DNA from 4 places in the Paenibacillus sp. NPDC056933 genome. Region 1 is predicted to be linked to each of the others. Evidence: predicted binding sites of a transcription regulator. Region 1 holds the regulator's gene; each other region holds the start of a gene.

Region 1 (8,347 bases):
AAGCGCTTTGTATACAGAAATTGTTCTTGCTGCGGGTTATGACGTACATATCCCAATGCCTGTCCACGTGGACTAAGCGCAACTTGACTTACACTTCCGGGACGAACCAATTCAGCCATAATGGCATGTCCCAATTCGTGAATAGCGACCCTTTTTTTCTCTTCCACGCTGGATTCACGATCTGTCTTCTCACCCATCATTACTTTATCAATCGCAAGCGACAGATGGCGCTGTTCTATGTTAAGCAGCCCGTCTCTCATCGCATAAATTGCAGCTTCATTCATTACACTTTCCAGCTGAGCCCCAGAGAAACCATAGGATTCTTCAGCTGTCTTATCGAGACTGACGCCTTCCAAAAGAGGTTTATTGACTGCGTGAAGCTCCAGTATGTGTTTTCTTCCTTTTTTGTCTGGCAAGTCCACCTGAATATGACGGTCAAAACGTCCCGGACGAGTCAGGGCGCTATCCAACATTTCTTTACGGTTTGTCGCTGCAATTACGAGTATACGTGGTGTGTCGGAAGAGTATATCCCATCCATTTCAGTCAACAACTGATTCAACGTCTGATCGTACTCGCGCTGCTGTCCACCTTCACGTTTACCCCCAATGACATCAATTTCATCGATAAATATGATGGCATTTTCTTTATTTTCTTTGGCAGCCCGAGTTCTCGCATCCCGGAACAAATCCCGGATTCTGCCGGCACCCACACCGACGTACATTTCAACAAACTCACTGCCTGAGGCTGCTACAAAAACAGAGTCCGTATAATGAGCAGCTGCCTTGGCCATTAATGTTTTCCCTGTTCCGGGAGGGCCAGTGAGCAAAATGCCCTTCAAAGGACGAATCCCGTACTTCTGGATTTCTTCGTGCCGGATCAGAAAATCAAGCGCTTCCCTCAGTTCCTGTTTGGCACTTTCCTGACCCCCGATTTCTTCAAAAGTCAGCTTGGAAGGTCCTTTTTTCTTGCGTTTACGTTCCTGACCAGCTCCTACCGTAATTCCTCCGCGCATTTGCATCATGAGCAGCAGCCCCCCCACAAGCAATGCCGCGATTAAGATGGGAACCATGTTTACACCAACAAAAGCAAGAAAGATAATCAATACGGGTACAAATCCAATGGCAATTTCTTTCGTCCATTTAGGCATTGGGCCACACTCCTATCTGACCGGGCACACGCGGCAAAATAATAAACTTGCTGGCATCTCCATCTCTGAGACTAACATATACATTGTTATCGTCCATAGCTGTGTTTACCTTGATCCCATTCGTTGCCATCTTGGACAACGTCGGGGTAATCTCGGTGTATTGCTTGTTTTCCATCGCCTGAGCCACGGTGAACATGGCGCTACCCCACCAGCTCTCTAGCGCTTCGTTGGAATGATCCACGACATCCAGTTTCAACGATCGGGTGCCAATCAAGGTCTGTCCTTCTTTATGAATATATTGTACCAATCTGCCCAAATCAACATCTGGCTGCAGATCGAGTTTCAACTGTACATCATTGCGGTTAATAGATAATTGAACGTCATTGACTCCGTCGTATTGGGTAACCATCTTTTCAATAGGGCTCTGCAAAGCCACATGACGATACACAAACCAACCTCCAAACAACAAGACGGCTGAAATGACGGCAGTTAAAGCAATAGGCAATACTTTTATCTTCAAGTGAGTTACCCTCCTATATGTTGGCTCATCCTATAGCTTGTAGCCAAGAATATGAATATGTGTACGTAATATCCTGTGATGTGCCTAACAGGATTTATTCGTGTATGATGTATCCTTGAGTACATAGTTGAGTATATCACATCGTATATACAATATCTAAGGCGAAAATATGAATAAATTAATAATTTTAACTATTCAAATCCAAAATGACCAAGAAGGTAAGCCAAAGAACCGGTTCAGTCGGGTTTCCGTCTGCCGGCTCTTTGCATGTACTTTTTTAGACAATAGTAAACCTGCTGCCTATTCTAGCTATTCGGGATGGTATAGACCAGATCAACCTGTTCACCGTTACTAAAACGATAAAAACGGTAGTAATTGTGAGTGTCATCCTTATAATACACTTGCCATACATAGATTCCATTCACAACGCCTGGCATGATTCGCTTGATCTCCCCACCTGGAACTTCAGAGCTGAACCGATTTCGAATCTGAGCTTCAGACATGCCGTTTTGCAAGAGTTCACTGTGTACTGCATTGGCCCCCGTCACAGGCTTGTTATTTCCATCAAACTTGATCCATACCACTACATTCTGGTTATCCTTATTTTTGCCGATCAGGGTCCAGTATATGTTGTCTCCGCCGTCCTTCTGACCCCATACATACTTCCGCAGGTCTTCATATGACGTTATCCCAAGCTGGTCTTGTGCCGCCTGTATGGCCAACGCCTCTTCCTTGCGCTGATCCTGGGTAACATAGACATAATAACGCTGAAGACCAAACAGAATCAGAACCAGGAGCAGCAGCGAAATCCATATCCACTTCTTTTTTTTCTTCAAAAGCCGAACTTCCTTTCCCCTATGACGCTGCAATCCTGAAATTAACGGGCGAGCAGACCGTCAAATGCAAGCTGAGACTCATGCAAAATGCGCTCTTCGTCCATGGTAAGACATTCGCCATGTTTGACCACTTGTTTGCCATCCACCCATACATGCTCCACATCTTTGGCTGATGCCGAGTAGACCGTGTGGGAAATCAGATCGGTATGTGGATAGAAATGGGCCTGTTCGATGTTAAGTGCGATGAAGTCAGCCTTCATGCCTGCTTGCAGAGCGCCTGTATTGTTCAGGAAAATGGATTTGGCACCATATGAAGTTCCGAGCAGCAGCGCTTCCCCGGCTGGAACGGCCGTTGGGTCACCGGACACACCTTTGTGAATCAATGCAGCCAGTCTCATCTCTTCAAACATATCCAGGTTATTGTTACTTGCAGGTCCGTCTGTTCCCAGGGACACGGTCACACCTGCTTTCAGCAGGTCAGGTACACGTGCAACACCCGAAGCCAGCTTCAGGTTACTGCCTGGATTGTGGGAAACGGCTACATCATGCCGTGCGAGAATCTCGATCTCCTCATCATTCAGATGCACGGCATGGGCGACCAGGGATGGACGTGAGAAGAAGCCCAATTTCTCCAGATGTGCGACAGGACGAAGACCATAGTCGGTTACATTCTGCTCCACTTCACGAAGTGTTTCAGACATATGGGTATGCAAAGGCAGATTCAGGTCATGTGCAACCTGTACCAGCTTCTCTATGTAGTCTGGAGGACAAGTATAAGGGGCGTGTGGAGAGATTACGGTGGTAATTCTTCCGTCTGCTTGTCCATTCCATTGACGGGCAAATGCTGCGGACTCTTCCAGTTTACGCCGTTGTTCTTCTTCTGAGCAAAGTCCGATTACGCCACGTGCCAGAGCAGCCCGAACGCCGGATTGTTCCACCACTTTCGCAACCTGATCCATATGATCATACATATCGAGGAACGCCGTTGTTCCGCCTTTCAACATTTCAAGCACGGAAAGTGATGTGCCCCAATATACGTCTTCAGACGTCATTTTGGCTTCCATTGGCCACATTTTCTCCTGCAGCCAAACTTGTAGCGCCAGATCGTCCCCGTGACCTCTCAGAAGCGACATCGCTGCATGGCCATGCGTATTGATCAGACCCGGCAGGAAGAGCAGTCCTTTTCCATCCACCTTCGTCAGACTTTCGTCTCCTTCCGGCAACGTCTCACCAATATGCACAATCTGGTCATTCTCTACGACCATATAACCGTGAACCACTTTCCAATTCGCACCCTCGCTAACAGCAAATTTGCCGTTATGAATAACCCATCTATTTCTCGTCATCTTCCTCGTCGTCCTTTCCATTCTCCAAGTAATAAGCCAAACTAAGCAGATCCGTCGTAAAATCGGCATGATGAATGCGAATATGCGGCGGGGTTTTGAGGATGGTTGGTGCAAAGTTGAGGATCGCTTCTATTCCAGACTCAATCAGCTGATCCGCAACATTTTGGGCTTCCGTGTCGGGAACAGTGATAATTCCGATGCGAATGTTATCCTTTTTGATCGAATCTGTTAATTCATTCATCGGCTGTACCGTCAGGCTGTTGATTTGACTTCCAATCTTCGGACCGTAGGCATCAAATACAGCAACAATCTTCATGTTGTCTTTCAGATATGCGTTGTAATTGGACAATGCATGTCCCAGATTACCGGCTCCGACAAGAGCCACATTAATCTGCTGGTCTATCTTTAAAATATGACGAATTTTTTCGATGAGATATGAAACGTCATAACCGATGCCTTTACGGCCAAAATCACCGAAATAAGCCAGATCCTTACGAATCTGAGCTGGATTCAGATCCAGCCTTAGCCCAAGCTCTTGAGAAGAAACCGTAGTGACTTCGCGCTGATGCAATTCATTTAAGTAGCGCAAATAAACTGGCAAACGTCGCACCACGGCTTCCGAGATTTTATCTGATTTCATTCATTGCTCCCCCTTACCAAGACCACGATAGATAGATGAAAAGATGAGCATCCTGCATAAATCAGTACATACGAAAGGAAAAGTAAATATACAGAATGCTCTAGTTATATAAATGATAATTGCATTACTTCAAATTCATGAGACAAATGAATGATCTAATCAATTTTACCGCTGATCACAGGCTTCATGCAATGATGTAGTGAGCACAAGGTATCTCTAGTCTGTTATTGTTGTTCCCCGGCTGGCTTATCGAGCCATTCCGTAATTCGCGAAACCATCTGTTCCGCAAGCATATGCTCCATTTTGGGTCCTGGTAATGAATATAAAAAGTACTTGCCATAATAGGCTTCAATGACGCGTGTATCGTATACGATCACGATGCCTCTGTCTTGACCTGTGCGAACCAGCCTACCGAAACCCTGTTTGAAACGAATGACCGCTTGCGGCACAGACAGCTTCATAAACGGATTTTTCTTCTGCTCTTGCAAAAGCTCGCTCTTCGCTTCCACCAATGGATGATTCGGCGGTTGAAAAGGAAGTCTGACAATGGCTAGACAAGTCAATGCCTCTCCCGGAATGTCCACCCCTTCCCAGAAGCTGCTTGTGCCAAGAAGCACCGTAGCTTTTGCGTCCTGGAACCGGCGTGTCAATTTGGAACGGCTGCCGCTGTCCACCCCTTGACCCAATAATGAGATATCGTTGCCGGACAACGCCTCTTTGAGTGGATCATAGACCTGTCGCAGCATGCGGTAGGATGTAAACAACACCATCATGCGGCCACGAGTGGCAATGGCCGTTTCTGCGAGTGAGTGTACAAGCATATTCACAAAGTGGGCATCACCAACACTGCCCTTCACGCTCGGGAAATCACGTGGAATAACAAGCAGGGCCTGTTCACGATAGTTGAAGGGTGACGGCAGCATGGACGTCAACAGACGGTTATTCTCGGAAGCTTCCTGCAAGCCAAGCTGCTCAATCATGAATTGAAATGACTTGTCAACCGAAAGCGTAGCCGATGTAAGCACAACGCTTTTCTTTTTATCAAAGAACATTTCCTTTAATTGTGCACTGACATCTACAGGAACAGCATACAATTGCAGCGATTTACTGCGGAACTGGCCGCTGGCTTCCATCCAATAAACGGTTTTGGTATCATCCATCCGCATGAAGAAACGCAGATTATCCTTGATCGTTGCCAAGTCCTTTAGCAGACCAGAGATATCCGTAATCAAACTATCGGACTGATAATCATCCTGATCTTCTTTCACTTCAAGCAGCAACTTGTCGCCTTTACGGATTAAGTCACCGAGGGTTACATAAATCTGGTTTTCAGCCTCCTGCAATTCCTGCCATTTGGCTGGTTTTTGCGAAGGCTTCAGTCGAAGAGAGAACTGTCCTGTCTCGCCTGGAGAAGCATCAGATCGTTCAGGCAACAAGCCGAATAGAGTATCGCTCAATCGATCCCACATCTCTTTGACTTCAACCGCAAGCGGGAACATCTGATCAATCATGGAGCCCCATTGTACCGAGTTTTCATGACCCGACAATTGGGAACGAAGCATGGGAAGTTGGCCGCTGCGGCTATCTTTAAACAGCCGGGTCAGTGTATGAACCAACGTGAAATATTTCATATGCAGACCAAGATGCTTACCCGCCACGTCCTCCAAATGATGTGCTTCATCAATGACCAGACTTTCGTAGGCTGGCAGCAGTTGATGCGCTGCTTTGACATCGGTAAACAATTTAGAGTGATTCGTAATGACAATATCGGATAACCCTGCTTCATGTTTGGCCCGATGGTAGAAACATTTGCGGAACCAAGGACAGGAGCGCCCGAGACAAGACTCCGATTCACTCTGTACCGTCTCCCAAAAGTCTCCCCCGCGTCCGCTGAGGTTGAGCTCCTCATCGTCACCTGTCTCCGTCTGCGTAAGCCATACAATCATCTGAGCCGCAGTAAAGTAATCCTCTTTTGGTGTGGCGAATTCACGTTTATTGATTTTGTGTTCAAATTTGCGCAGGCACAGATAGTGCCCACGTCCCTTAAACACCGCTGCCTTAAACGGGAAAGGAACCACTTTCGTCAGCAGGGGAATATCCCGCTCTCTCAATTGCTCCTGCAGGTTGATGGTATGTGTGCTGACCATGACTTTCTGATCTTGCTTCACACTCTCGTAAATGGCCGGCAGCAGATAACCAAGTGATTTACCTGTACCTGTTCCAGCCTCAATCAACAGGTGTTTTTCTTCGTCCAAGGCTTGTCGTACACTGCTGAACATCTGAGTTTGCGCCTCGCGCTCCTCATAATGATCCAGCGTTTCCTTCAAGTTATCTCGGACCTGATCCATATACTGTTCAAAACTGACGCCTTCCAGGGGATTCCCTTCCCGCTCGTCCCGTGGTGCACCAATCTCTGTCCAGTCACTCACGTTTAGGGCAAGCTGTCGGTAATACGTATGACCATCCAGATCCTGAATGGGCTCAGCTTCCTTCTCTGTGCGCATCCCGTCGAAGAACCAACCCAAGTCACTATCCTCCGGTGCAAACAGGTCACTGAGGCGCTGAATCGTTATAAGCGGTAATGTACGTAACTCATCGAAACATTTTAGAAGCACATAAGCTGTCGCAAGTGCATCACTATCTGCCTGATGAGGTCGGTCATGCTGAAATCCAAATTCGGAAGATACATAACCGAGTTGATACGAACCCAGTGAGGGGAACGTGATCTTCAGAAAATCAATCGTATCCAGAATACGGCCGGTGAACGGCAAATAGCCGCAGCGATCCAATGCATTTTGAAGAAAATGAAAATCAAATGCAACGTTATGTCCAACAAGAACCACGTCATCAAGCAGCGGAACCATCTCCATCATCATCTCTTCCAATGAGGGAGCATCCGCCACATCTTCGTTGGTAATACCGGTTAACCCCGTTATAAACGGAGGAATCGGCACATCCGGATTCACATAAGAACTATATATTTGAGTTATGCTGTAGTCATGATCTATGATGGCAAGCCCGGCTTGTATAATCTCACCGTCGGACTGCGTGCCGGTTGTTTCGAAATCCAATACGGCAAATTTCATTGCAATGTACGGTCCCTTCCATTCCAGTCTATGTTACAGCATAGCAAAAAAAAGGGCATTTGAAAATTAACTGACAAAAAAAGGCGGTGTCCCCGCCGCTATGCCAGAGGAGGGAACACCGTCTTCTTGCCGCCAAACGGCTCTTAGTTCAGGGCCGTCAGCTGATTTGCATATTGCAATTGTCCGTTGTTCAATCGACATGCCTCCATGTTATACAACGGTTCGGTCAACGTCGGGTCATACTGAAGCGCCTGTGCAAACAGGGAACATGCACCATCAAGGTTCGTGAGCTTGGCCTCAATACAGCCCAGGACGTTACATACCAGCCCTTTTAATCTCGGCGATCCATTTAAATGCATAATACGCTGCAAGTGTATTCCAGCTTCTGAAGTTTGCTCCAAATGAAGATGAGCCAAAGCCAGGTAAAAACGAGTCAGTGCGCTTTCCGGATGGTCGGTCACAACCCTCGAAAATTGCATAATCGCCTGTGGATACATCTGCAATTTGAAATATCCCTGACCGCGACTGAAACATTCCAGATGGAGTTCCGGCAAAGCGGTCACAGCTTCCTGTTCAGGTTCAAGAGAAGCAGGCTTAACCATTTCCTGCTCCCTTACCTGACTCATTTTTTCTTCAAACATCAGCCACTCATCAATCATCCCGTCACTCATCCGCTTCAGTAAATTCCACTTTTGAAGCAGCTCCTGTTTGTTTAGGCCTTCAGCAGAAGGGTAGCGCTTGATAATTTCATCTAACATGTCGTTCATTTCT
Region 2 (8,347 bases), 180 kb from region 1:
GGTGAATGATTTTACGCAGGGTGGTGTTACCTACATGAAGAAGAGAATCCCCGGTTACATAGGTATATGTCTGATTATTCTGGTTATATTAGCCGGGTGTAGTGAGACACAGCCTTCCGAACAGCCAATCGTCAAAGAGACCGAATCACCGAATACCATAACAGTGGCTGTGGATGGCAGCACTTTTCTGCCTGATGCAACGAAGTCCATTAAGAGAGATTTTAGTGAAGGTCTGACGCTCAAGAAAGCACTATTGAACAGTGGACTTGTCGATTTTACAGCAGATGGCAAGCGGATCCAATCCGTGGGGGAAGTTTCTCTGGACTCCTCACTTAGCTGGGCTGTTAAACTGAATGGCAAGGATATTGACCCGGAAAAATGGGACATGGAGCTTCATGCCAAAGATGAAGTAATCATATATGTAAAAGCCGCTGACAGTGGAGGCGATGATGTTGTTTACCAAACAACATTGCTCAAGGTGAGCGGCGGCAATATTATGCCGAATCTCAATCGTCAATATGCCGGGGTGTATGTTCAGGAATGTACTGTGCGTGACGTATTGAAGTCCAGTGGAATTGTGAGAATGTCGGAAAACAACAAATTTGTTGTTTCAGTCGATAATGTGATTCCCCGAATGAACCAACGCTGGATGATCATGGTGAATGACAAGGAATTAATGGAAAACGGTTTGGATATGAAGTTGAATCCACGTGATGCAGTAAAGCTTGAATTGACTACTATATCTTAAGTATAACAAAAGCCCAATCTTCGTTATCGAAGATGGGCTTTTTTCATTTGCATATCAAATGTTTATAAGACGGGGAAATCCTCAGATGTCAGATTCGGCAAATTTCGTTAGGGCATAATTCGCAGTGGCAGATGCCCTGCAGCATCTGTAGATCCTTGATGACAATCATGCCGTTATCGTATTCAATGGCGTCTTTTTTACGCAAATCGCTTAACATGCGGTTGACACTTTCACGGGTCGCTCCAATCATATTGGACAGATCCGTGTGTGTTATTTTTTTATGAATCATGACATGCTCTCCATGGGGTTCGCCGTAGGAATTGGACAACCGAATCAGCGTGGAACAAAGTGCACCCGGTTTACCGTACAACATCAGATCACGGAATTTGGTCTGAGTTAACCGGTGATGGATGCCCATCCATTTCATAAAGTCGATCGCAAAGTCACAATGTTGGCAGATTAGCATTTCCAGGTCTTTGTGCTCCAGTACTCCGATCTCACTATCCTCCAGCACTTCCGCTGAAAAGCTGTGTTTGGACCCGAAGAACGGGTCGGCCTGACCAATCATATCACCGGATTGATACATGTACATGATCAGTTCCTTGCCTTCATCCGTGGATTTGGTGATCTGGGCACGGCCCCGTTTCATATAATAAAGTTTGTCAGAGACATCTCCCTCCCAATACAGATGGGTTCCTTCCGGATAGGTTCTGTCCTTCATCGTTACGAGCAGATGGTTGAAATTCGCTTCCGAGAAACAGTTGGTATTGCCGCGTTTTTCCAGTACACTCAGTTGTTCTCTCATAAGTCTATCTCCCCTTTGTGTCCATCGGACGGCCTTCTGCAGCTTGGACTGGCCTCCGTGGTTCGCCGCAAACCGTTGCCGTCCTGATCAGGGTCTAACTCGGCCGGGAAGGACGGTACAAATTGCGGTGGTTCAATTTTTAAGTTCAGTATATACCTAATCTTGCCGTTTGAGGGGCGTGGATAGGGGGCAAAAATGGCGAAATTTCAAACATTGTGATTAAATTCACTTTCAGAAGGGAAAGATGAATTGGACAGCCCTATAGTTTAAATAGGAAGTGTAAATGGCGAAGTGAGGGAACCACAAAACTTAAATTAAATTTGTTATACTTTGTGAAAAAAATCACATAATTAACCCTTTCCCCATGGTACGATGTGAATGTAAAGAAGAGAGACAAACCAATACGAACCTTTAGGAGGATGAGGGAGATGGCTGTAAAGAACGAAGTCGCCCCAGTAAAAGAACCGACAGCAGGTCAGTATATTCAAACGTTAATTGACAAAGCGAATAAAGCACACGCAGCTTTCATGTCCATGGATCAGAAACAGATTGACCGGATCGTGCAAGCGATGGCGCTTGCAGGTCTAGACAAACATATGATGCTCGCCAAAATGGCCGTGGAAGAAACAGGCCGGGGTGTGTATGAGGATAAAATCACCAAAAATATATTTGCAACAGAATATGTGTATCATAGCATCAAATATGACAAAACAGTAGGGGTTATTGAAGATAACGAGTACGAAAGCTTCCAGAAAATTGCGGAGCCTGTCGGCATCATCATGGGGATTACCCCGGTAACCAATCCGACATCCACCACGATGTTCAAAGCATTGATCTCCATCAAAACACGAAACCCGATCATCTTCGGTTTCCACCCATCTGCACAGAACTGTAGCCGCGAAGCTGCCAAAATTCTGCGTGATGCAGCAGTGAAGCATGGCGCTCCAGCAGATTGCATTCAGTGGATCGATGATCCTTCTATGGATCGTACAAATGCCTTGATGAATCATAACGACGTGGCGCTCATTCTGGCGACAGGCGGATCAGGCATGGTGAGAGCTGCATACAGCTGTGGTAAACCGGCACTGGGCGTAGGGCCAGGGAACGTACCTTGCTTTATTGAGAAAAGTGCAGATATCAACCAAGCAGTAACGGATCTGATTTTGTCCAAATCGTTCGATAACGGCATGATCTGTGCTTCCGAGCAAGCAGTCATTATCGAAGAACCGATCTTCGATCAGGTGAAAAAGAAAATGATTGCGAATGGCTGTTACTTCGTTAACAAGGATGAGGCAGCAAAACTGACAGCAGGAGCGATTAACGCTGAAAAATGTGCGGTTAACCCTGCCATTGTTGGTCAATCCGCAGTCACTATCGCACAAATGTGTGGTATTGAAGTTCCAGCAGGCACCAAAATTCTCGTAGCCGAGATTGAAGGGGTAGGTACGAAGTTCCCATTGTCCGCTGAGAAACTAAGTCCGGTACTGGCTTGTTACAAAGTGAAAACGGCGGCTGAAGGGATTGAGCGTGCAGCAGAAGTGGTTGCTTTTGGCGGCATGGGTCACTCCTCGGTTATTCATTCGACGAACGAAGAAGTGATTAACAAATTCGCAGATCGTCTGCAAACCGGACGGATTATCGTGAATTCTCCTTCCACACACGGCGCCATAGGTGACATCTACAATACCAACATGCCGTCACTGACACTGGGCTGCGGATCGTATGGACGTAACTCGACTTCTTCGAACGTAACTGCTGTGAATTTAATCAACGTGAAAAGGGTGGCTCGCCGTACCGTGAATATGCAGTGGTTCAAAGTGCCGAACAAAGTCTACTTCGAAAAAGGTGCAACACAGTATCTTGCCAAAATGCCGGACATCACTCGTGTAGCCATTATTACGGATGCCATGATGGTCAAACTCGGTTATGTAGAAAAAGTAGAGCACTATCTGCGTCAACGTCAAATGCCGGTAGCTATTGAAGTGTTCTCTGACGTAGAACCCGATCCATCGACAACAACAGTAGACCGTGGTACGGAAATGATGCGCCGCTTCCAACCAGACTGCATTATCGCACTCGGCGGGGGATCACCGATGGATGCCGCCAAAGCGATGTGGTTGTTCTACGAATATCCGGACACAGACTTTAACGACTTGAAGCAAAAATTCATGGATATCCGCAAACGGATTTACAAATATCCACGTCTCGGTGTAAAAGCGAAATTCGTAGCGATCCCGACAACTTCGGGTACAGGTTCGGAAGTCACATCGTTCGCAGTTATTACAGATAAAAATCAAGGCAATACGAAATATCCACTGGCAGACTACGAGTTGACACCAGACGTGGCGATCGTGGACCCGGAATTTGTATACTCTCTGCCGAAAACCGCTGTCGCGGACACAGGTATGGACGTACTGACTCACGCCATTGAAGCTTATGTATCCGTCATGGCAAATGACTACACAGATGGTCTGGCGATTAAAGCCATCCAACTGGTATTCCAATACCTGGAGCAATCGGCGCTACAAGGTGACAAACTGGCACGTGAGAAAATGCATAATGCTTCGACGATTGCCGGTATGGCTTTTGCCAATGCATTCCTGGGCATTAACCACAGTTTGGCACACAAATGGGGCGGTCAGTACCATACAGCACATGGACGTACCAATGCGATCCTGATGCCACACGTCATTCGCTATAATGCGAAAAAACCGACCAAATTTGCATCGTTCCCGAAATATTCGCACTTTGTGGCAGATGAGCGTTATGCCGAAATTGCCCGCATTCTCGGATTGCCTGCACGTACGACAGAAGAAGGGGTTACCAGCCTCATCAATGCCATTCGCAAACTGAACAAAACATTAGGTATTGAAGAGTCGTTCCAGGAAATCGGATTTGATGCCAAAGACTTTGAAGCACATGTGGATTATCTGGCAGACCGTGCCTTCGAAGATCAATGTACAACAGCCAATCCAAAAATGCCGCTGGTGACTGAACTGGCAGATGTATACCGCAACGCTTTCTACGGAAAGTTTGAATAACGAATTTAGAACTAAGAGAGTGCCTTACGGTAAAAGAGATCAGGGTTCCCCAAGAGGGGAGCCCCGATTGCCGTCTTTTTAGAGGTTATACGAAATTCGTAATTGAGTGAGACATTAACACGATGACGAACAGAGCAGAACGGGCAGAAAAACGGAAAAGCGAAGTATCCGTTTTTCAGGAAATAGCTCTAAGCCCTTGTTTGCTCCGAGTATAACGGAGCAATAGTTTAAAGAGGTTCAACGAAATCGGTGATGTGGCTGTTTGAGCCAGATGTTCACACAATAACGAAGAGGGCAGAAAAACGGAAAGGCGAGTATCCATTTTTCAGGAAATAGTTCTAAGTCCTTGTTTGCTCCGAGTATAACGGAGCAATGGTGCTATAGAGGTTATATGGAATCCGTGATGTGGCCGTTTGAACGATCCCTTTACACGACAACGGAGGGGCAGAAATAACCTGAAAAAGCGAAGCGCTCGCCTTTATCCCCGGATTTTCCCTTTTCGGAAGGGAATCAAAAAAAATCTGGGGATAACAGCGATTGGAAGGTTGTTCTGCCACGCAGTGATCCTGTGTAAAGTTGCGGGTTCAATGAGACACAGCGCAGGTGGAGTGAGTTAGTTCACTGACTTTGTGATAAAAATCACAGAGTGGGAGAGAACGACGACGTATACTGAAAGTGTAAGAAAAACATTCATTCCGCGGTTCCGGTTCCCAAGTAGAGAGAACGTGTTCCGGTTACATGTGAAATTAATCACATTAATCGCGGCTCTGGGCACAGATGAGACGAGTAAAGCATCCTGTCATGTGTCCGGAAATCCAAATTAGTGGAGGGATTACAATGTCGGTGATCGAAAAAGATGTCAAACAACAAACAGGCTGGAGAAACTTTACCAAAGGAACATGGACCAAATCCGTAGATGTGAATGATTTTCTGACTCACAACCTGTCACCTTATTATGGTGACGAAGCATTCCTTACAGGGGCAACCCAGAATACAAAAGAATTATGGGATATTGTATCTGATCTGACCAAAAAAGAACGTGATAACGGCGGCGTCCTTGACGTTGATGTGAACACACCAGCTACAATCGTTTCACACCAACCAGGATATCTGGATCAAACCAAAGAGCAGATTGTCGGCGTTCAGACTGATGCCCCATTCAAACGTTCCATTCAACCAACAGGCGGAATCCGCATGATGATTGATGCATGTGAAGCATACGGCTTTGAATTGCCTCAAGGCGTCATTGATATATTTACAAATATTCGTAAAACACATAACCAGGGTGTGTTCGATGCTTATACTTCCGAGATGCGTGCAGCTCGTAAAGCCGGAATCATTACAGGTCTGCCAGATGCGTATGGCCGTGGCCGGATCATCGGTGACTATCGTCGGGTAGCTCTCTATGGCGTAGACTTCCTGATTCGGAATAAAAAAGGCGAACTGAATGCACTCGAAGTTGATGTGATTGATGAAGATGTCATTCGTCTGCGTGAAGAACTGTCCGAACAGATTCGGGCATTGCAAGAATTGAAACAATTGGGCGAAATGCACGGTTTCGACATTTCCTTGCCAGCCACAACCGCAAAAGAAGCGTTCCAATGGCTCTACTTCGGTTACCTGGCTGCGATCAAAGAGCAAAACGGTGCGGCGATGTCGCTCGGACGTGTCTCTTCTTTCCTGGATATTTACATCGAACGTGATTTGCAAGAAGGCTTGCTCACGGAGGAACAGGCTCAGGAATTGGTTGACCATTTTGTCATGAAACTGCGGATCGTCAAGTTCCTGCGTACGCCGGATTATAACGAGTTGTTCAGTGGAGACCCAACATGGGTAACCGAATCCATTGGTGGTATGTCCGTTAACGGTGAAACCCGTGTTACGAAAAACAGCTTCCGTTTCCTTCACACCCTGAACAATCTTGGTCCTGCACCAGAACCAAACTTGACTGTGCTCTGGTCCACAAAGCTTCCGGAAGCGTTCAAACAATACTGTACGAAAGTATCCATTGAAACGAGCTCGATCCAGTATGAAAATGACGATCTGATGCGTCCAATCTATGGAGACGATTATGGGATTGCCTGCTGCGTATCTGCCATGAAGATCGGAAAACAAATGCAGTTCTTCGGTGCTCGTGCCAATCTCGCCAAAGCATTGCTGTATGCAATCAACGGTGGTCGTGACGAGAAATCGGGGGCTCAAGTGGGTCCTGAATATCCGGCAATTACAAGCGAAGTACTGGATTACAATGAGGTTATGAAACGTTTCAAACCGATGATGGAATGGCTCGCCAAACTGTATATGAACTCGCTCAACGTCATTCACTACATGCATGATAAATACAGCTATGAGCGTATTGAAATGGCTCTGCATGATCGGGACATCGTTCGTACGATGGCATGTGGTATTGCCGGCCTCTCGGTTGCAGCAGACTCTCTGAGCGCAATCAAGTATGCCAAAGTCAAACCGATCCGCAACGAACAAGGCATCGCGATTGATTTTGAAATTGAAGGCGACTTCCCTTGTTACGGTAACAATGAAGACAGTGTCGACAGCATCGCAGTTGAACTCGTGGAAAGCTTCATGGGTATGATTCGCAAACACAAAGCATATCGTAATGCGATTCCAACGCAATCTGTACTGACCATCACATCCAATGTTGTGTACGGCAAGAAAACAGGTACAACACCGGATGGCCGTAAAGCAGGCGAACCATTTGCACCAGGAGCGAATCCAATGCATGGTCGTGACAAAAAAGGTGCGCTGGCATCTCTGGGTTCTGTAGCCAAATTGCCATATGAACACAGTCTTGATGGTATTTCCAATACCTTCTCCATCGTGCCAAAAGCACTAGGTAAAGAGGAGAATACACGTAAATCCAATTTGACTGCGATGCTGGATGGTTACTTTGGTCAAGGTGCACACCATCTGAACGTAAACGTATTTGATCGTCAGCAGTTGATTGACGCGATGGATCACCCGGAAAACTATCCGCAACTAACAGTACGGGTATCCGGTTACGCGGTTAACTTCATCAAGCTGACACGTGAGCAGCAGCTCGATGTCATCAACCGGACGTTCCATGGTTCCATGTAAATGAAATTAAAATGAGAAAGCCGCCCGGAAAGACAGACTGAACCACATATTAAACGCACAGCGGATGCGGATACAGAAAGGAAGAGGCATCATGGTTAACGGACATATTCATTCACTCGAAACTTTCGGGACGGTTGACGGCCCAGGCATCCGCTTCGTGCTTTTTATGCAGGGATGTCTGCTCAAATGCCAATATTGTCACAACCCGGATACTTGGGCATTGGACGGTGGTAAAGAAATGAGCGTGGAGGAGGTACTGGCCGAGATTGAGCCATACTTGTCCTACTATCGCAGCTCTGGTGGCGGACTCACCGTATCTGGTGGGGAGCCTACATTGCAGGCTCATTTTGTAGCCGAGGTCTTCAAGGAAGCGAAACGGCGCTGGGGCTTGCACACCACGCTGGACAGCAACGGGTTCAATGAACCGGACCGGATTCATGACCTTTTGGATCATACAGACCTGGTATTGCTTGATTTGAAACATATCAATGATGAGAAACATATTAAGCTAACAGGCAAATCTAACGAGAGAACGTTGCGCACCGCACAGTGGTTATCTGAACAGGGACGAAAAATGTGGATTCGCCACGTGTATGTGCCAGGGATTCACAATGAGGAAGAAGATTTGCTTAATCTGGGACGGTTTATTGGAACGTT
Region 3 (8,347 bases), on a different contig from region 1:
TCCCTTGCTCATCCTGAAACAACAATGGCTCCAACTGAGTTAACTTATGAACACCTGCCTGATCAGCTAGGTTCAAAGTACCATCCATACCAGCTGTAACTTTCGAGTTTAGCATGGATAACCGCAAACCTCCGTATGTACCTTCGAACTTGCTAAGTTGTTCCCTAGTGAGCCTCATAGGTGTGCCGGCAGGTCGCTCATCCGGGAAAAACTTCTGCATAAATCCACTGAACAGTTCCATACGGGGATCAATGGCTTCACCGTTAACAATAACTATTGCCCCAACGTTCTGTTCTGGCAACAGCCACATCCAAGAGTGATAGCCTGGAATATCGCCACCTTTTCCAATCACTGTCTGGCCATTATGCAGTTGTGTATATACGGACTCGAATCCGTATGACATTACCGGCATATCAGGGTTAATGCTGTACTGGGGGGCCTCCATATCTCGAACAGTTTCTTCCTTTAAAAAATTTGTATCCCCAATCTTGCCTCCGTTCAGCATCGCAATCATATAATTGGCCATATCGCTGCCGGTGGAGTACATGCCCTTGGTGGGATCAACTTCCGGATAGCTGATATATTCAGGAAGTGCATCACCTGTAAAATGATGACCTGTCGCAAGCCTTGAGCTTATCTCGGAATTCATTACAAAGCCTGTGCTTGTCATCCCAAGCGGCTTAAATATGTTGTCGTCCACATATGTTTCGAATGGCTGCTTGGACACTTTCTCCACAATGTAACCCTGATGCTGGAATGCGAGATTGTCATAACGATAGGCACTTCCGGGCTTGCTTACCACAGTTGGGACATATTCTTTAACAAAGCTGTCCAACGATACGCCTTCTGTTGTCCCAAAAACATCTGGAAAGTTATATCCGGTTGTATGAGTCATCAGATTTTTCATGGTAATCGGTGTACCTGTTTCGTTTTCGATCGTCACGCCTTCCATATACTTGGAAATGTCCTGATCCAAATCAATTTTACCCCGCTCGGCCAATTGCATTACAGCTGTCGTTGTAAATAATTTGCTTATCGACGCCATGTGAAATACTGTAGTTTCGGGATCAACGGGCTTTTTGGAAACCATGTCCTCATAACCATAGCCTTTGCTCATTATCACTTTGCCATCCTTAACAACAACAAACACCGCTCCATTCAGCTGCTTTTGTACGTCAGGTTGAGAAAAATATTCATCTGCGAACGCCTCTACAGACTGCGTTGTAATTGCATGGTTTGAACCTTGGGATGACTCCCCCTTGTTATCGAATATCATTTGTTTTTTTTCGGAGACTGGCGTTGAATCCTTTTCCGCATGGACTCCCAAACCTGGAGCCGTAGCCGTTAATGTCGTCAGCATTACAGTAGCAAGAAATACTCGCTTGGTTAGGGGCCGTTTATTTTTTTTCATATGTTCTCCTTTTAATATGATTTATTTTCCCTTCTATAATTTTATATTTTCACGTCCACTAACAACAACCTTCCTCAGCCCGGTATCCTTTATTACCCAGAACCAGGATGACACCTGTACCAAAGTAGAGGTATCTCCCCTCCTTTGGTCGGGTTTATCCGAATTCAAATGCTCCCCTAAAATAAAAGACACTTCCCCTATTGAGCTTCTCCGCTCAACCGGAAGGTGCCTTTTCAATTCATTATTGCGGCAAAAAAACATTAGGCGTCCAATCCATACTCCTTGACCTCACGGCGGCGGTTCAGTACCGCATGCAGCACAAAACCGAGCAGCGCCACACCCGCCATCGCTGTCGCCAACCAGGCCACAGAAATTAACCCTTGCTTATCATACATGACACCCATCGCATAGGGACCGATGACGCGCCCGACCGATCCAATCCCACCGGATACTCCGATATAAAATGGCGCGGCTCTTCCTGCGTGCTCCGATATGAACGCCGGGGTAGCAGGTGAGATCAGCATTTCCCCAAAGGTAGCCAGTACCATCGCAAGCACCATACCCGGATAGCTATACATGGTGATCATGACGATGTAGGCCATGCCATAGAACACCGCACTTGCAGTCATCTGAGCGGTCGATGTACGAGCCATCGTCCGCTTCATCCAGCTGGTGAAAGGTTGTCCCACAAAGATCAGTACCCCGTTCAGGGTCCAGAGCAGACCGTACATTCTTTTCTCCATACCCTCGGAAATAATATACGGAGACACACCCGTATTCCAGATGGAATTACCGAACAGCAGGAACAGTACGCCCAGGCTCATGAACAGATATAATCTGGTGTTTGCCAGCAACGCCCAGACGCCTGGACCATCTTGAACCGTTTTGTGTTTGGTCAGATGCACTTCGCCCTGATCCGGTTCTGCCCGTGACAGATAATACCAGAAGAAAATCGCAAACCCGGCGGAAGTCACCCCATTCAGTACAAAGCTGAGGTGATAGGAAAAGTCGGCCAGAAAACCACTGAGCGCCGTACCAATCGCCACACCGATATTGTTGGCGACATAGATCACATTGAACAATTCCCCGCGTCGCTCCGCAAACCGAAAGCCGATAAAGGCTTGAATCGCTGGCAGCGACAATGAACTGAACAGGCCAATCCAGCCCATAGCACATATGAACACAACCCAATATGCACTGATCCACGGCAGAGCAAACAGTCCTACTGCATTTAACGCCAGGGATCCGATGATCAGCTTCTTGACCCCCACCCGGTGGTACAATGCACCGCCGAGCAATTGACCAAAGATACCGCCCAGTGACTGGATCAGAATGACAAATCCGGCGTTCGCCATCGTGCGCCCAAGCTCATCAAAAACATACATCGTGGTCAGCGGCCACATCAAGGCACTGCCTGTCGCATTGACCAGACTTGCCAGCAAAAATATTTTCACTTCTTTTGGATACGTATCCAGCCATCTCATCATCTTCGTTTATTCTCCTTAATACCTCAACAAGCATATTGCCATAAAAAAAGACCCTTGCCCTGACGGCATGATCAGCCAGAGCGAAGGCCACTTGAATTTAGAATTTAGAAATTTGAATTTCAAATCTTGCTCTTTATCATTCTGCTTACGAACTATCCAATGTTCATCTTACCTGAAAAGCTCCGATCTGCAAGTACATTCATTGACGCTTCACTTCAACAGTGGCCGAAAAGAACGTAGCCCCGTTTCCCATGTCGGACAGACGATTGGACGTGAGCGAGTTCGCCCGCTGTTTTTTGCCATTACCATCCCACCATAAGCCTTGACTGATCACCGTTCCTGGCAGCATGGATTCACTCACCTTGGCGGTCAGTTCGATCCGGCCACGGTCGTTCCATACGACTACGGCATCCCCATCCTCCACCTGTCTACGAGCGGCGTCTTCCGGGTGCATTTGCAGTAATGGCATCTTCTCCAAACGTTGATGTTTGGCCGAATTGGCAAAGGTGGAATTCAGGAAGTTATGGTTCGGTGGCGACAGAAACATCAGCGGATAGACATCCGCAGGTCCAGCCGGGTTTTCCCCGTCATACCCCTCAACGAGGGCACTATACGTAGGCAACGGCGGCAATCCCTTCTGTGCCATCGTTTCCGAATACAGCTCGATTTTCCCTGAAGGCGTAGGCAGCTGATCCAGATAGGACATATGCGGAGACATGTCCAGCTTGACGAAATGATGCTGCTTCAACCCGTCCAATGTTACTCCGTTCATATAAGGATTGCCCGTACCCTGAAGTGCTTCCTCGATCATCTGTTCCGGTGTCTCACCGAAAATCTCCGGGTCATACCCCATCGCCTGTCCAAGCAAAGAGAATAATTCAACATTGCTCTTGCTCTCACCCAAAGGCGCAATGACTGGCTCTTGCAAATGAACATACTGATGCCAGTACGATGTATACAGATCGGTCGTTTCAAATGAAGACGTCGCAGGCAGTACAATATCCGCGTATTTGGCCGTATCTGTCATGAACAGGTCATGGACAACCGTGAACAGGTCTTCCCGTGCAAAACCTCGCTCTACCCGCTCGGTATCCGGTGCCACTACCAGTGGATTGCTGCAGTAGACCATCAATGCCCGGATCGGCTGCTCCGCTTCCAGCAGTGCTTCGCCAATCCGATTCATGTTCACCACGCGCGGCTCCGGGTTCTGCCGCAGCTCTGGACGCTCGAGCGCATCGCTATTGGTGCTCGCGTAGCTGTTGGTACGAATGGCACCACCGCCGCGCTTCAGCCATTGGCCTGTGATGGCAGGCAGACAGGTTACGCTGCGTACGTTCATGCCACCATTGTCATGGTGCTGGAGGCCATTGCCGATATGAATATGAGCTGCCTGTGCATTGCCATACAGCTCAGCCAGCTTCACGATATCCGCTTCCGGCACACCCGTAATACGTGCAACGCGCTCAGGGGTGTAGCTGCGGACATGATCACGCAGTGCCTCATGGCCAACGGTATACTTTTGCATAAAAGCCTCATCTGTCAGTCCCTGCTCGAACAGTACATGCATTAATCCGAGGGCCAGTGCGCTGTCTGTACCCGGGTAGAGTGGAATAAACCAGTCTCCCCATTGGGCGGTTCGATTGCGATGAACATCGATGACAACAATTTGAGCGCCCTTTTTGCGAGCTTTCTCGGCCAGCACAACCTGATGCATATTGGTACTTACGATGTTGCCGCCCCACACCAGTATGACATCGGCATGCTCCGTATCTTCGGGCGAGGTTCCCCGGTTCGCACCCATCGTATATTTCCAGCCGGTATTTCCAGCTGCATTACAGATCGTCTGTTCCAGTTTGCTCGCCCCAAGCGCATTGAAAAATCGACGATCCATGCCGTCCACACCAAGAATGCCCATGTTTCCATAAAAGCTGTATGGCAAGATGCTCTCTGGTCCGTAAGTATCCGACAGTGAACTGAATTTCGCCGTAATCTCGCCGATGGCTTCGTCCCAGCTGATTCGTTCAAACTGGCCTTCACCCTTGGCTCCGATGCGTCTCATCGGATATTGCAACCGCTCGGGGTGATACACCCGCTCCGTCATATTTCGGACCTTGTTACAGATGGCACCTTTTGTAATCGGATGCTCGGGATTGCCCGCCACCTTCACAATCTTACCGTTCTCCTTATGAAGCAGCAGGCCGCAAGTATCCGGGCAATCGAGCGGGCAAACCGCCGGGAATACGCCATTCTCCTGATCGATCATATACCAGTTCCTCCCCCTTCAAAGCTATCCTTCTATCATATCTTCTTCATGGTAATCGCGTAAAGAGAACAGTCTGTATTCACCCTATATTCGCTGCCACAGCCGTTTTTAAAATATTTCAAAAAAATGTTTTTCCGACTTGATTCAATCTCCAAATTCAGGGGTAAATTAACAACAAGGCATTAGGCTAGTGTTTCCCCACTTCCTCCTCATGCCATATCATGGACCACTCCCGAAATTCGCCATGAACAGGTTTCGTTCCCCCGAACCTTGTCATGGCGAATTTATTTTGCGTGGACATTTTTACACTAAAAAGGCGATTTCTTTCCCGTCCATCAAGGCATAGCAGATCGCTATGAGATGAACGAGATCAAAATCGCCTCTCCTGTTTCTTTAAACTCGCCTTCGCACGTCTTTGCACCCGTAACCTTGGCTATAACTCTAACACGGGTACTCGGAAAATTACTGTTACGCCTGCTTGCTCCACATCGGTCTGGCTTCCGTCTCCACAGACTGGGCCGCCGCCATTGTCATCTCAGGCTTCACTTCCGGCTCAAGTTTGCGCAGGTACACCATCCAGTAAGCAGCTGCCACAAATAGCGCACCTCCCGTCAGATTGCCAAGCCATACCGGAATGAAATTCATGACATATTGTCCCCACGAATAATGCCCTTCGAAGATCGCCGCAGGAATAAGGAACATGTTGGCGACAACGTGCTGGAATCCAATAGCCACAAAGGCCATTGTCGGGAACCATATCCCCAGTACCTTGCCACTCATCGTATCTGATGCATAGGACAGCCATACCGCGAGCGCCACCAGCCAGTTACACCCGATCCCGGATATAAACGCCTGAAGGAAACTGTCGTCCAGCTTGTGTCCAGCCATATCAACCACTTTCGTCAAATAGGCACCCTCTGCCGTCAGACCGAGCACATGCCCAAACGCATAGGCCACAAAGATCGCCCCAAGGAAATTACCTATTGTTACTAAGGTGAGATTCTTCAACATGCTGCCTGCGGACAGTTTGCGTGCAATCGTCGCGAGTGGAACGGCCATCATATTGCCTGTCAGCAGTTCCCCGCCGCCAATCAGCACCAACATTAAACCAACCGGGAACACGGCTGCACCAATTAGATTAACCAAACTGCCCCACTCTGCCGGAGCAGAGGCAATAACCCGAATATCCAACAGAAATCCGAGCGCGATAAAAGCACCTGCCAGAAAACTGAGTATTAATACGGAGGATACCGGATTTTGGGCTTTCTTCATCCCCGTATGCGCCGTATATTGTGCAACCTCAAGAGGTGTTTTTGCTGCCATAACGATCCTCTCCTTCACAGTTCATGAACATCATAATTCAACTTGTTAGGTTGATATGTTCATTGTATCGCGAAGGTTTCACGAGGTTTGTTACTTTTATCACAAAGTCTGAAAACTACATTTTAATATTCCCGTTGTGCCTTGCTTGATGTGCAGAAATAAACAAAAAAAGAACTACCGCTGAAGAATGCGGCAGTTCTCAAAAGTTTCGGTTACACCATCGCTGGTGTTTTCACTTCTACTGGAGGCAACGCCTGAAGACCAGCCGAGTTCAGGAAGTTCCACGGTTTGTTGTAATGTGGCTGGAAGAAGAAGTCGATGAAGGCCAGCTCATCTACCGTCATGTTGTTCTGGATGCAGACAGAGATCGTATTGATCGACTGTGTCAGATCAGCCTGCGACATGACCTGTGCACCTACAATGCGGCGTGTAGCCTGTTCGTAGATCACTTTGAGCAGCAGCTTCTCTGCCGTTGGCATGAACTCCGGACGGTAAGCATCTTCAAGCGTTACAGCTTCAACCACCAGACCCTCGTCCGCAGCAGAGGTTTCCGTCAGGCCTGTACCTGCAATATTTTGCTCATAAATTTTAATCCCTGATGTGCCTTGTGTACCCATGTACGGTGTCGTCGGACGAACCAGGTTTCGCGCTACGAGTGTACCCATCCGCACTGCGTTGGTTGCCAGTGGAATGTACGCTGCCTTGCCGGTTGGATTGTAATGGATTGCACAGCTGTCTCCCGCAGCGAAGACGTCTTTTTGGCTGGTTTGCATATATTTATCCACGATGATTGCGCCGTTCGGCAGCATATCCACTTGGCCTTTGAGCAGTTCGGTATTTGGACGGAAACCAATGCACAGAATAACGAGGTCGGTTTCAAACTCCCCTTTGGATGTAATTACCTTATTCACTTTACCATTCTCTCCGGTAAATTTCTGTACGGTTTGGCCCAGAGCCAGCTTGATGCCGCGTCCAGTCAGAGTGTCTTCAATCGCATCGGTGAACTCGGGGTCCAGATATTTGTTCAGAATCCGGTCCACGCTGTCGATTAAAGTAACTTCCTTGCCGTTCATTTGGAAAGCCTCGACCAGTTCGATTCCAATGTATCCTGCTCCGACCACTGTAATGCGTTTGGCATCCTTCGCTTTCTCAATGATCGTGTTGGAATGATTGTAGTTTTTGCAAAGTAAAATGTTGTCCAGCTCAATGCCTTCCAGCTTCGGAACGACAGGCCATGAACCTGTAGTCACGATCAGCTTGTCGAAGGTATCTTCAAATTCTTCCCCGGTTTTCAGGTTTTTAGCCTGAAGTGTATGGCCCTCGGTATCGACTGCCGTTACTTCATGCAGCATTTTGGTAACGACACCGAGCTCAGCTAGTTGATCTGGGGAAGAGTAGAATAGTCCGTCCGGGTCTTTCACCACACCACCCACATAAAGCGCAATGCCGCATGATAAAAAGGAGATATTGTCATTGCGCTCATACACCGTGATCGTAGCATCCGGGTACAATTTGGCGGTGTTAACGATGGCTGCGGTTCCTGCATGTGTACATCCAATAACTGCGATTTTCATGATAAGGTTCCCCCTTGGAGTATATAAATAAAAAATTGAATATAACGTCATTGTAGTTGTGAAATATTTCACTTCTAAGTGGATACCGCTTATGTGATTTATTTCACTTTGTACACTTATTATAATGTGATACTTTTCACATTGCAATAGGTTAATCAAAATAAATTTGTCGGATGTGTTTTTCTTTACGATCAAGTGAATCGTCGACTCATCTTCTTTGACTTCAGTTTTCCCTGCTTATGGCTGGTTTATGCTCAAAATAAGCGTAGTAACTACCGAGCAGACACCT
Region 4 (8,347 bases), 600 kb from region 1:
ATGCGGGAAAGACGGTCTCCGTACACATAATCACGCACGCCATTGATCTGGGTCGTTTCCCTTCGCGAGCGGGTTAGAGCCGTCTGCGGACCGGATAACCGTGATTTGCGGTCATACAGCTGCCAGTATGGAATAAATACCGTTCGCGGCAACACCCGAAACTCTCCTTTGGCCTTGAATGTTCCTCGATGTTCGATCAGTCCAAAGATGTCTTCGCTGGCACATTCCGTCTCTGAAAAGACATACTTCCCCCGCTCCAGCGGTGGGGTTTGAAACGATAAATTCCCATACCCTCGCATGTTCGGGATCAGGCTTTCTTTGAAAGACCAGGATTCGCCGTTATGCCGATGCAGCATTTCTCGCACTACGACATAAGGAAGTGGCAAAAATCCCGGAATGTTCAGACTTAATTGCACCTGTACCTGGTCACCTGCATGCAGCAATTCTTCATGATCCTGACCGGAAGAGAGCTTGCGCACGCCTTGGACACGCCTTACTCCGCCAAACCCGGCAATCGCCAGATAAAGACAAAGCAGGGTCACCATGGACAGCAGCATCAGGGAGGTCTTCCCACCCTGGAACAAAACATAAGCCAAACAGCACATCCACACCGCCGCGATGCTCCAAACGCGGGGGTGGCGGATTCCCCTTCTGACTGTACTCAAAAGCGGCTTCATCAATTATTGTCCCATGGAGACGGGCACACGAACCTGCTGAAGAACGGAATTCAGTACGGCTTCAGAGCTCATGCTGTCCAGTCTCGATTCGGGACGCAACACGATCCGATGGGAGATAACGTAAGGCGCCATCGTTTTCACGTCATCCGGAAGCACGTAATCACGTTCCTGCAAAAAGGCAAAAGCCTTCACGGCCATCATGAATGAAATGGCTGCCCGCGGGCTGGCGCCCAGCAATACGGATGGGTGGGAGCGAGTTTGGCGAACCACATCAAGCAAATAATCCATCACCGGATCGCCGATGAACACTTCCTTGATCTCCTGCTGAATCGCAGAAATCTGATCCATATGGGTTACGGATTCAAGCCGGTCAACAGGCTGACCCGACTGATGCTGTTTCAAAAGCGTTTTCTCGATATCCTTGTCTGGATAACCCAGACTTATTTTCAACATGAACCGGTCGAGCTGCGCTTCCGGCAATGTATACGTACCTTCAAAATCGATTGGATTCTGGGTTGCGCAGAGCATAAATGGATGGGGCAGATCATACGTATCGCCGTCTACGGTTACACTGCGCTCCTCCATGACTTCCAGCAATGCGGACTGCGTTTTCGTTGTGGCCCGGTTAATCTCGTCTGCCAGCAAAATGTTGGTCATGACCGGACCCGGACGGAAGTAAAATCGCTCATCACGCGGGTGGAACACGGAAACTCCCGTAATGTCACTTGGTAAGATATCAGGATTACATTGAATACGACGGTACTCACCACGCATGGACTTGGATAATGCTTTAACCAATTGCGTCTTGCCTGTTCCCGGTACGTCTTCAATTAGAACGTGTCCGCCTGCAAGCAAAGCTGTGAGCAAAAGTTGAATTTCAAAGGATTTCCCCATTATGCATGATTCTAAATTAGAACGAACAGCTGAAATGATTTGGATCGACTCTTTGCGCACAGGCATGTGGTCTAACCTCCTAAAAAAGCATACAGATTTCCTTTTATTGTACATGATCCACGGTCGCGAGTACACTCGAAGGGACTCACAATTTGTTTCCAGCCGTCAGATTCACCGCAGTTCTCGCATGATTACGACAAAAAGAGGCCCGGATAGAAGTTATCCGAAGCCTCTGCTGACTACTAATATAACGGCTGCCCCTGCACGCCTGATTACCCTTTGGGTCGAACGACCAATGCCGCGAGAAACGAAAAAATAATCGCTGACGAAATCCCGGCGGCAGTCAGGTCAAATATTCCGGTAATGACCCCGATCCAGCCTTCTTTCTCCAGTTCCGTCAATGCCCCGTGCACGAGGGAGTTACCAAAACTGGTAATGGGGATGGATGCCCCCGCACCTGCAAATTTGACAAGTGGATCATACAGGCCAAACGCATCTGCCACAGCACCGGCAACAACAAGTGTACTCATTGTGTGAGCAGGAGTCAGTTTGACACCATCCATCAGCAGCTGTCCCACGACACATATCAACCCACCAACAATAAATGCCCATAAAAACTGCATTCCTTTACCCCTCCTTTTCTATGGCTACAGCATGAGCAATACAAGGAATGCTCTCGCCCTGCTGGTATGAAAGCGGAGATAACAACGCACCGGTAGCAACGACGAGCACCTTCTTGAGCTCACCTTTTTGCATCCGGTTCAGGATGTGACCATAAGTCACGCTCGCCGAACAACCGCAGCCGCTTCCTCCAGCCACAACCTGAGGCTGCTTCTCCAGGTCATAAATCATCAGGCCGCAGTCATTGAACACGGTCTGTTCCATTGGTATGCCCTCTTTGTGCAAAAGCTCCTTAACGATCGGTAATCCAACCGAGGCAAGATCCCCCGTAACAATGAGATCGTAATATCCGGGTTCAAGCCCTGTATCACGAAAATGGGAAACAATGGTGTCCGCCGCCGCTGGAGCCATGGCTGCCCCCATGTTAAACGGGTCCTTGATGCCCAGATCCATGACTCTGCCAATGGTTGCACGGGTCACAACAGGGCCATCACCTGTTCGGGATACCACGCCGCACCCTGAGCCAGTTACGGTATACTGGGCATAAGGCGGTTTCTGAGAGCCATATTCCGTGGGGTAACGGAACTGCTTCTCCACCGTACAGTTATGACTGACCGTGCCAGCGAGTACATAGTCTCCGCCACCAGAATCCACAATGAGGGAAGCCAGAGCCAGTGTCTCCATGGAAGTGGAACAGGCACCAAAGACGCCGAGATAAGGAACGCCCAGTTTACGAGCCGAAAATGAACTGCTGATAATCTGGTTCATCAGATCCCCTCCGACAAAAAACTGAAGCTCTTCCTTTGTAATATTCGCATTGATTAATGCCATTTGAGTCGCCTGTTCAAGCAGCTTGCGCTCTGCCTTTTCCCAGGTTTTCTCCCCTAACTCCAGGTTATCGTACACGTAGTCGAAATCGGATGCCAGGGGACCTTGTCCTTCATCGGGACCGACTACAGTTGCTCTGCCGATAATGCGCGGACGATTCTCAAACTGCCAGGATTGACGGCCGATTCGTTTCATAGATGCCCACCTCCGAATCCAAGACAGGCGTAGACGATGCCTACAATAAACGCTGCCACTACACCAAAAACGATAACTGAGCCGGCGAGTTTAAACATGTTGGCCCCCACACCCAGCACCAATCCCTCAGCGCGATGCTCCAGCGCGGCCGAACACATCGAGTTGGCAAATCCGGTAACCGGTACGGCTGTTCCTGCCCCGGCCCATTGGGCAATTTTATCGTAGACCCCAAGGCAGGTCAGTATAACCGAAATGAGGATCATAACCGCAACGGTTGGACTGGCCGCTTCCTTGGAAGTCATATGGAACCCGGCCATAAAAGCTTCCTGGATCGCCTGTCCAATGACGCACACGAACCCGCCAACGAAGAAAGCTTTGATACAATTTGCCCAGATTGGACGGGCAGGCTCATGTTTTTTGGCGACTTTTTTATATTCCTGTTCGCTGATGGACAGGGATGCAGATTTTTTCCCACTACCTGACTTCTCTTGAGCTGGCAAGATTAAGAACCTCCCTTGAAATCAAAATGAGTCAACAGCTAATGACGACTTGTACTGTGTGTAACCCTATATTCATTGTTTGTTAATGTTGGGAAGGTTATGTATCCGGCGAATGACAGCATTTGTTTCCAGCTCCATGAAGTAGCCGAATCCAGATGAGTTACACAGCCGGTTCAGAACTCTGATTCATTTATAAATAAAGCAGAACAATCACGAGCAAAATAAAAAGAACAATACAAAGGATGGTTTCATTGCCTTCATCGGGCGGCCTCATTTGTTTCCCAACTCCCTCCTGTTGTCAGGCAAGTGAAATAATGCAGGGTAAGCAGACACTTCCTCACTATATGCATATTCAATACAACTGCTTTGGGACAATGAATTGTGCGGATTTTGGGACGTGGAGAAAATGATATGAAGAGGAACCTCTCATGCCTTAGATACGTGACATAACCATGGACAATTACTAGCGCAAGGTTCATACTATAGTGTGACCAGTGGTTAAATAAATCGTTCTTCTCATTCCGAAGAACAACCGTCCGGCAGCCGTTCTGCTGAGACCGATCTACATACAAGCAGAGGAGTTGTCGACACATGAATCAAAAAACGATGGAAATGTTTCGCACGTTGACGGAATTCCCTTCCGTTTCCGGGTTTGAACGCGAGCTTCGCGGATGGATGAAGGAGCAAATGTCTCCTTATACGGATGAATTTGTCCAAGATCGCTTGGGCAGCCTTTTTGGAGTACTCCGGGGCGAGCAGTCCGGTCCCAAAGTTATGGTTGCGGGTCACTTCGATGAAGTTGGCTTCATGACTACAGGCATTACGGAAACAGGCATGATCAGATTCCGTCCACTCGGTGGATGGTGGAGTCAGGCTGTACTGTCCCAGCGTCTTCAGATCATCACTCCGGATCGCCGGATTACAGGGGTTGTCGGTTCAACACCTACACACTTGCTGGATGAATCCCAACGCAATAAACCGGTTGACCTTAGCCATATGTACTTGGATATTGGCGCGGATAACCGTGCAGAAGCAGAGTCTTGGGGCATTCACCCCGGTATGCAGATCGTACCGATCTGTGAATTCACACCGATGGCCAATCCGAAGAAAATTATGGCGAAGGCCTGGGATAACCGTTACGGGGTAGGACTTGCACTTGAGTTAGTTGAAGCACTACACAAGGAAACATTGCCAAATACGCTCTACTGCGGTGCAACGGTCCAAGAGGAATTGGGACTCCGCGGTGCACGCACTGCTGCCAATCTGATTGAGCCGGATATCTTCTTTGCACTGGATTGCAGTGCGGCGAACGATATGACCGGAGACAAGCAATCTTTCGGACATATCGGTCAAGGCGCTTTGCTGCGAATCTTCGACCCGGGCATGTTCACCCATCGTGGCATCGTGGAATATGTTCAAGATACCGCTTCTTCCAATCAGATCAAAATGCAATATTTCATCTCTCCCGGCGGTACGGATGCCGGAGCGGTTCATATGAGTGGTATTGGTGTACCTTCAACGGTAATTGGGATCTGTGCCCGTTACATTCATACCTCTTCTTCCATCATTCACACGGATGACTATGATGCAGCCAAAGAGCTGCTCGTGAAACTGGTGAAGGGTCTGGATCAGACCACACTGAATACGATTATCGAAAACGCGTAAGGATGGATTCAGGAGAGGATCTTGAATGACGTGAGCTTCATTGCTCCCCCCTTCTAAATGAATACTCCAAGAGATGTTCTGACTTCAGCAGGACGTCTCTTTTTTTCTGCAACTAGTTTAATAGCTAGAACATATATAGAAAAGATTCATAAGATATAACAACGGTAGATGAACTAAACAACAAGCAGTGGGGGACCTGTTATGGCAATGAGAGGGAACGGAAAATCGAATAAAGGTTCCACCAAAACAAATGCTGCCCAACACCCTTCTCAACGGCAACCTTAAAGGAAAGAACCTGGAAATTATCGTCGCGGCCTTGCTGGTGAGCGGGAAATTAAGAGTGGATAATGTAACGTTATTTCGAGAAGCAACATTGGTTGTCGGTTTAACCGGAAAATACAAAACACTGCAAAATCTCACACCAACCAATACAGATAAACTGGTGGAATTTCTGAACCAGAATGGGGATATGACGTTGGATGATGTTATGAAAGCATTTCAGCAAAAAATGAATTCCTAGATATCATGAAATGAGGTAGGGATAATGTCTGACTTTGACGGAACTGGCTTCGCCGAACTGATAATTATAGTCATCCTTGTCATGTTATTCGTATTTGGCTCCACGGATATTGAAGGACTCTCTTCTACGCCTACCAAGCCTACAACGACCTAAGCCGCCATCCGATTGCATGCGTCGTGATCTCAAAGAAGATATACAGGAAAACGCCAGTCCGGAGTTAAGGACTGACGTTTTTTGGGTTACAGAAATAACGGTGAGAATGCAAACCAGGCCAAAATGAGAGTAAGCACAATACAGACATTTTCCACAACGGCCCCGTGTTTGGTTCCTGTACTCATCAGATTCACACGTATACGCCACTTAAGCGGTGGCAAAGGACGAATCCCGCGATTCGTCAATGAATCGGCCAATAAGTGCATGGCGTATGCCGTACCTCCAGCTACCCAAATCTCTGGTCCCTGATGATTCGTAGTGCTGTAGAGCAATCCAGCCCATACGGCCGTTCCATAAAGGGTATGTGTTAACCCCCTGTGGGTTAACGTCGTACACAGCATTAACAAACTGCCCGCGATCAGATTCCAGGGTGCGAATGCATGACCATAGATGACGAGTCCCAATCCAATCGCAAACATCAGTACTTTGCGCAGCGAACGGGACGGTAGAAATGATACCATCGCAATCAGAACCGCAAGCAGCAGATTCCAGGGTTTGGCCTGAACGTAGAAATACACAAACACGGCTGTAGGCAAAAGGATCATCTGTAACAGCCTGATCAGGCTGTTCGGCAGTGCCTTCGATACCAGCAGCGAATTAGGCTCATCGATGTCCGGCAGCAGCGAACCGATCAAGGCAACCGTAATTGCCGGTGCAGTCACTGGTATGCCGACCAATTGAAGAACAGACAGCGATACGCCTGTGCCGATAATCAGGTGGGATCTTCCCATCATGGTGCAAAAACTTCCTTTCGACGAAATAGGGAACATAATCGGCCCACTTCCGATATTACAACGAAAAGAAAACAAGAACAATAGTTCGCATTTCTCATTTTGTTATTTCTTAACCTGTATCCATTCACTCTTAGTTGCATTGGGGTTCATAAAGAAGAAAAAAAGATTCCGTGACGGGGATCACACTTTTAAATTTGTGACGCCTCTATCGTAATTAGTGAAATTAGTCACATTTAATGTCACCAATGAACGGTATGATTCAAATATAAATCACTAAAAATGATGGTAATGTAAAGTGTCCATTCAAGGAGGCATACACACATGAACGGAAATAAGGAAAAATTGGTTATCATCGGTAACGGTATGGCAGGCATCAGTACAGTTGAACAAATTTTAAAATTGAGCTCACGGTTCGACATTACGGTCTTTGGTACTGAACCCTATCCAAATTACAACCGGATTATGCTGTCCTATGTGCTGGAAGGCAGCAAAACAATTGATGATATTGTGCTCAATGATCTGCATTGGTATGAGGATTATGGTATTACCCTCCATACGGGTACAACTGTAACAAGGATTGATTCCGAGACCCATGAAGTCGTTACTGCAGAAGGCGAACGCTTCCCTTACGACAAAATCATCATCGCAACCGGCTCCAGTTCCTTCATTCTTCCCGTACCCGGTCATGACAAACAAGGGGTTGTTGGGTTCAGGGATATAGCCGATTGTAACGTCATGCTGGAAGCTGCGAAACAATACAAAAAAGCGGCTGTCATTGGGGGCGGGCTTCTAGGTCTGGAAGCTGCCAAAGGGCTGGTACAGCTCGGGATGGAAGTCACAGTTGTGCATTTGATGCAGGATCTGATGGAGCGCCAGCTTGATCCGCAGGCGTCCGCGATGTTAAAAGCCGAACTAGAACGTCAGGGCATCCGGTTCAAGATGGGTGCACAAACCGCAGAGCTTCTTGGTGGCGAACGGGTAGAAGGTATTCGTTTTGCCGATGACTCCGTGCTGAACACCGATTTTGTTGTTATGGCCGTAGGCATCAAACCCAACACGGATGTAGCTCGTGAAAGCGGCATGGAAGTGAACCGGGGCATTGTGGTAAACGACTATATGCAAACTTCACTGGATAACGTGTATTCCGTCGGGGAATGTACTGAACATCGCGGTGTATGTTACGGCCTCGTGGCCCCACTATTTGAACAAGGCATGATTCTGGCCAAACATATATGCGGCGTGGAGACCGCTCCTTATGAAGGTTCTGTTGTATCCACCAAATTGAAAATTTCGGGCGTGGACGTCTTTTCGACCGGTGAATTCATCGACAGTCCCGAACATACGGTCATTGCTCATAAGGATGACTGGAAACGCACGTACAAAAAAATTCTGCTTCGGAATAATATCTTAGTTGGTGCCGTACTCTTTGGTGACATTACGGATTCTGCCGAATTACAGAAATTGATCAAACAACAAGCCGAAATGACCGATGAATTGTAT

Evidence for each region. Region 1 encodes Rex, which represses fermentation and respiration genes when NADH is low (regulators of the CRP and FNR family bind a similar motif). Its sites were predicted from a motif close to TTGTGAAATATTTCACAA; they were not measured.
Region 2: the regulator Rex is predicted to act here: its motif matches at 5,333-5,350, upstream of pflB (formate C-acetyltransferase).
Region 3: the regulator Rex is predicted to act here: its motif matches at 6,572-6,589, upstream of ACFTRD_RS23055 (formate/nitrite transporter family protein).
Region 4: the regulator Rex is predicted to act here: its motif matches at 7,063-7,080, upstream of nirB (nitrite reductase large subunit NirB).

What each region holds. Positions count from the first base shown of each region.
Region 1 is NZ_JBHUQN010000002.1:541,376-549,722, forward strand. It holds gene ACFTRD_RS17305 (AAA family ATPase) at 1-1,148, opposite strand, end outside; gene ACFTRD_RS17310 (hypothetical protein) at 1,141-1,668, opposite strand; gene ACFTRD_RS17315 (hypothetical protein) at 1,974-2,504, opposite strand; gene ACFTRD_RS17320 (amidohydrolase) at 2,546-3,850, opposite strand; gene ACFTRD_RS17325 (redox-sensing transcriptional repressor Rex) at 3,837-4,490, opposite strand; gene dinG (ATP-dependent DNA helicase DinG) at 4,715-7,576, opposite strand; gene ACFTRD_RS17335 (tetratricopeptide repeat protein) at 7,720-8,347, opposite strand, start outside.
Region 2 is NZ_JBHUQN010000002.1:722,962-731,308, reverse strand. It holds gene ACFTRD_RS18270 (hypothetical protein) at 35-748, shown strand; gene ACFTRD_RS18265 (Crp/Fnr family transcriptional regulator) at 837-1,553, opposite strand; gene adhE (bifunctional acetaldehyde-CoA/alcohol dehydrogenase) at 1,982-4,594, shown strand; gene pflB (formate C-acetyltransferase) at 5,432-7,690, shown strand; gene pflA (pyruvate formate-lyase-activating protein) at 7,782-8,347, shown strand, end outside.
Region 3 is NZ_JBHUQN010000003.1:642,552-650,898, reverse strand. It holds gene ACFTRD_RS23070 (serine hydrolase domain-containing protein) at 1-1,411, opposite strand, end outside; gene ACFTRD_RS23065 (MFS transporter) at 1,672-2,895, opposite strand; gene ACFTRD_RS23060 (molybdopterin-containing oxidoreductase family protein) at 3,098-5,161, opposite strand; gene ACFTRD_RS23055 (formate/nitrite transporter family protein) at 5,630-6,484, opposite strand; gene ACFTRD_RS23050 (FAD-dependent oxidoreductase) at 6,697-8,058, opposite strand.
Region 4 is NZ_JBHUQN010000002.1:1,143,889-1,152,235, forward strand. It holds gene ACFTRD_RS20075 (DUF58 domain-containing protein) at 1-677, opposite strand, end outside; gene ACFTRD_RS20080 (AAA family ATPase) at 681-1,637, opposite strand; gene spoVAE (stage V sporulation protein AE) at 1,844-2,194, opposite strand; gene spoVAD (stage V sporulation protein AD) at 2,199-3,215, opposite strand; gene spoVAC (stage V sporulation protein AC) at 3,212-3,715, opposite strand; gene ACFTRD_RS20100 (M42 family metallopeptidase) at 4,307-5,380, shown strand; gene ACFTRD_RS20105 (hypothetical protein) at 5,631-5,900, shown strand; gene ACFTRD_RS20110 (hypothetical protein) at 5,925-6,053, shown strand; gene ACFTRD_RS20115 (metal-dependent hydrolase) at 6,140-6,847, opposite strand; gene nirB (nitrite reductase large subunit NirB) at 7,169-8,347, shown strand, end outside.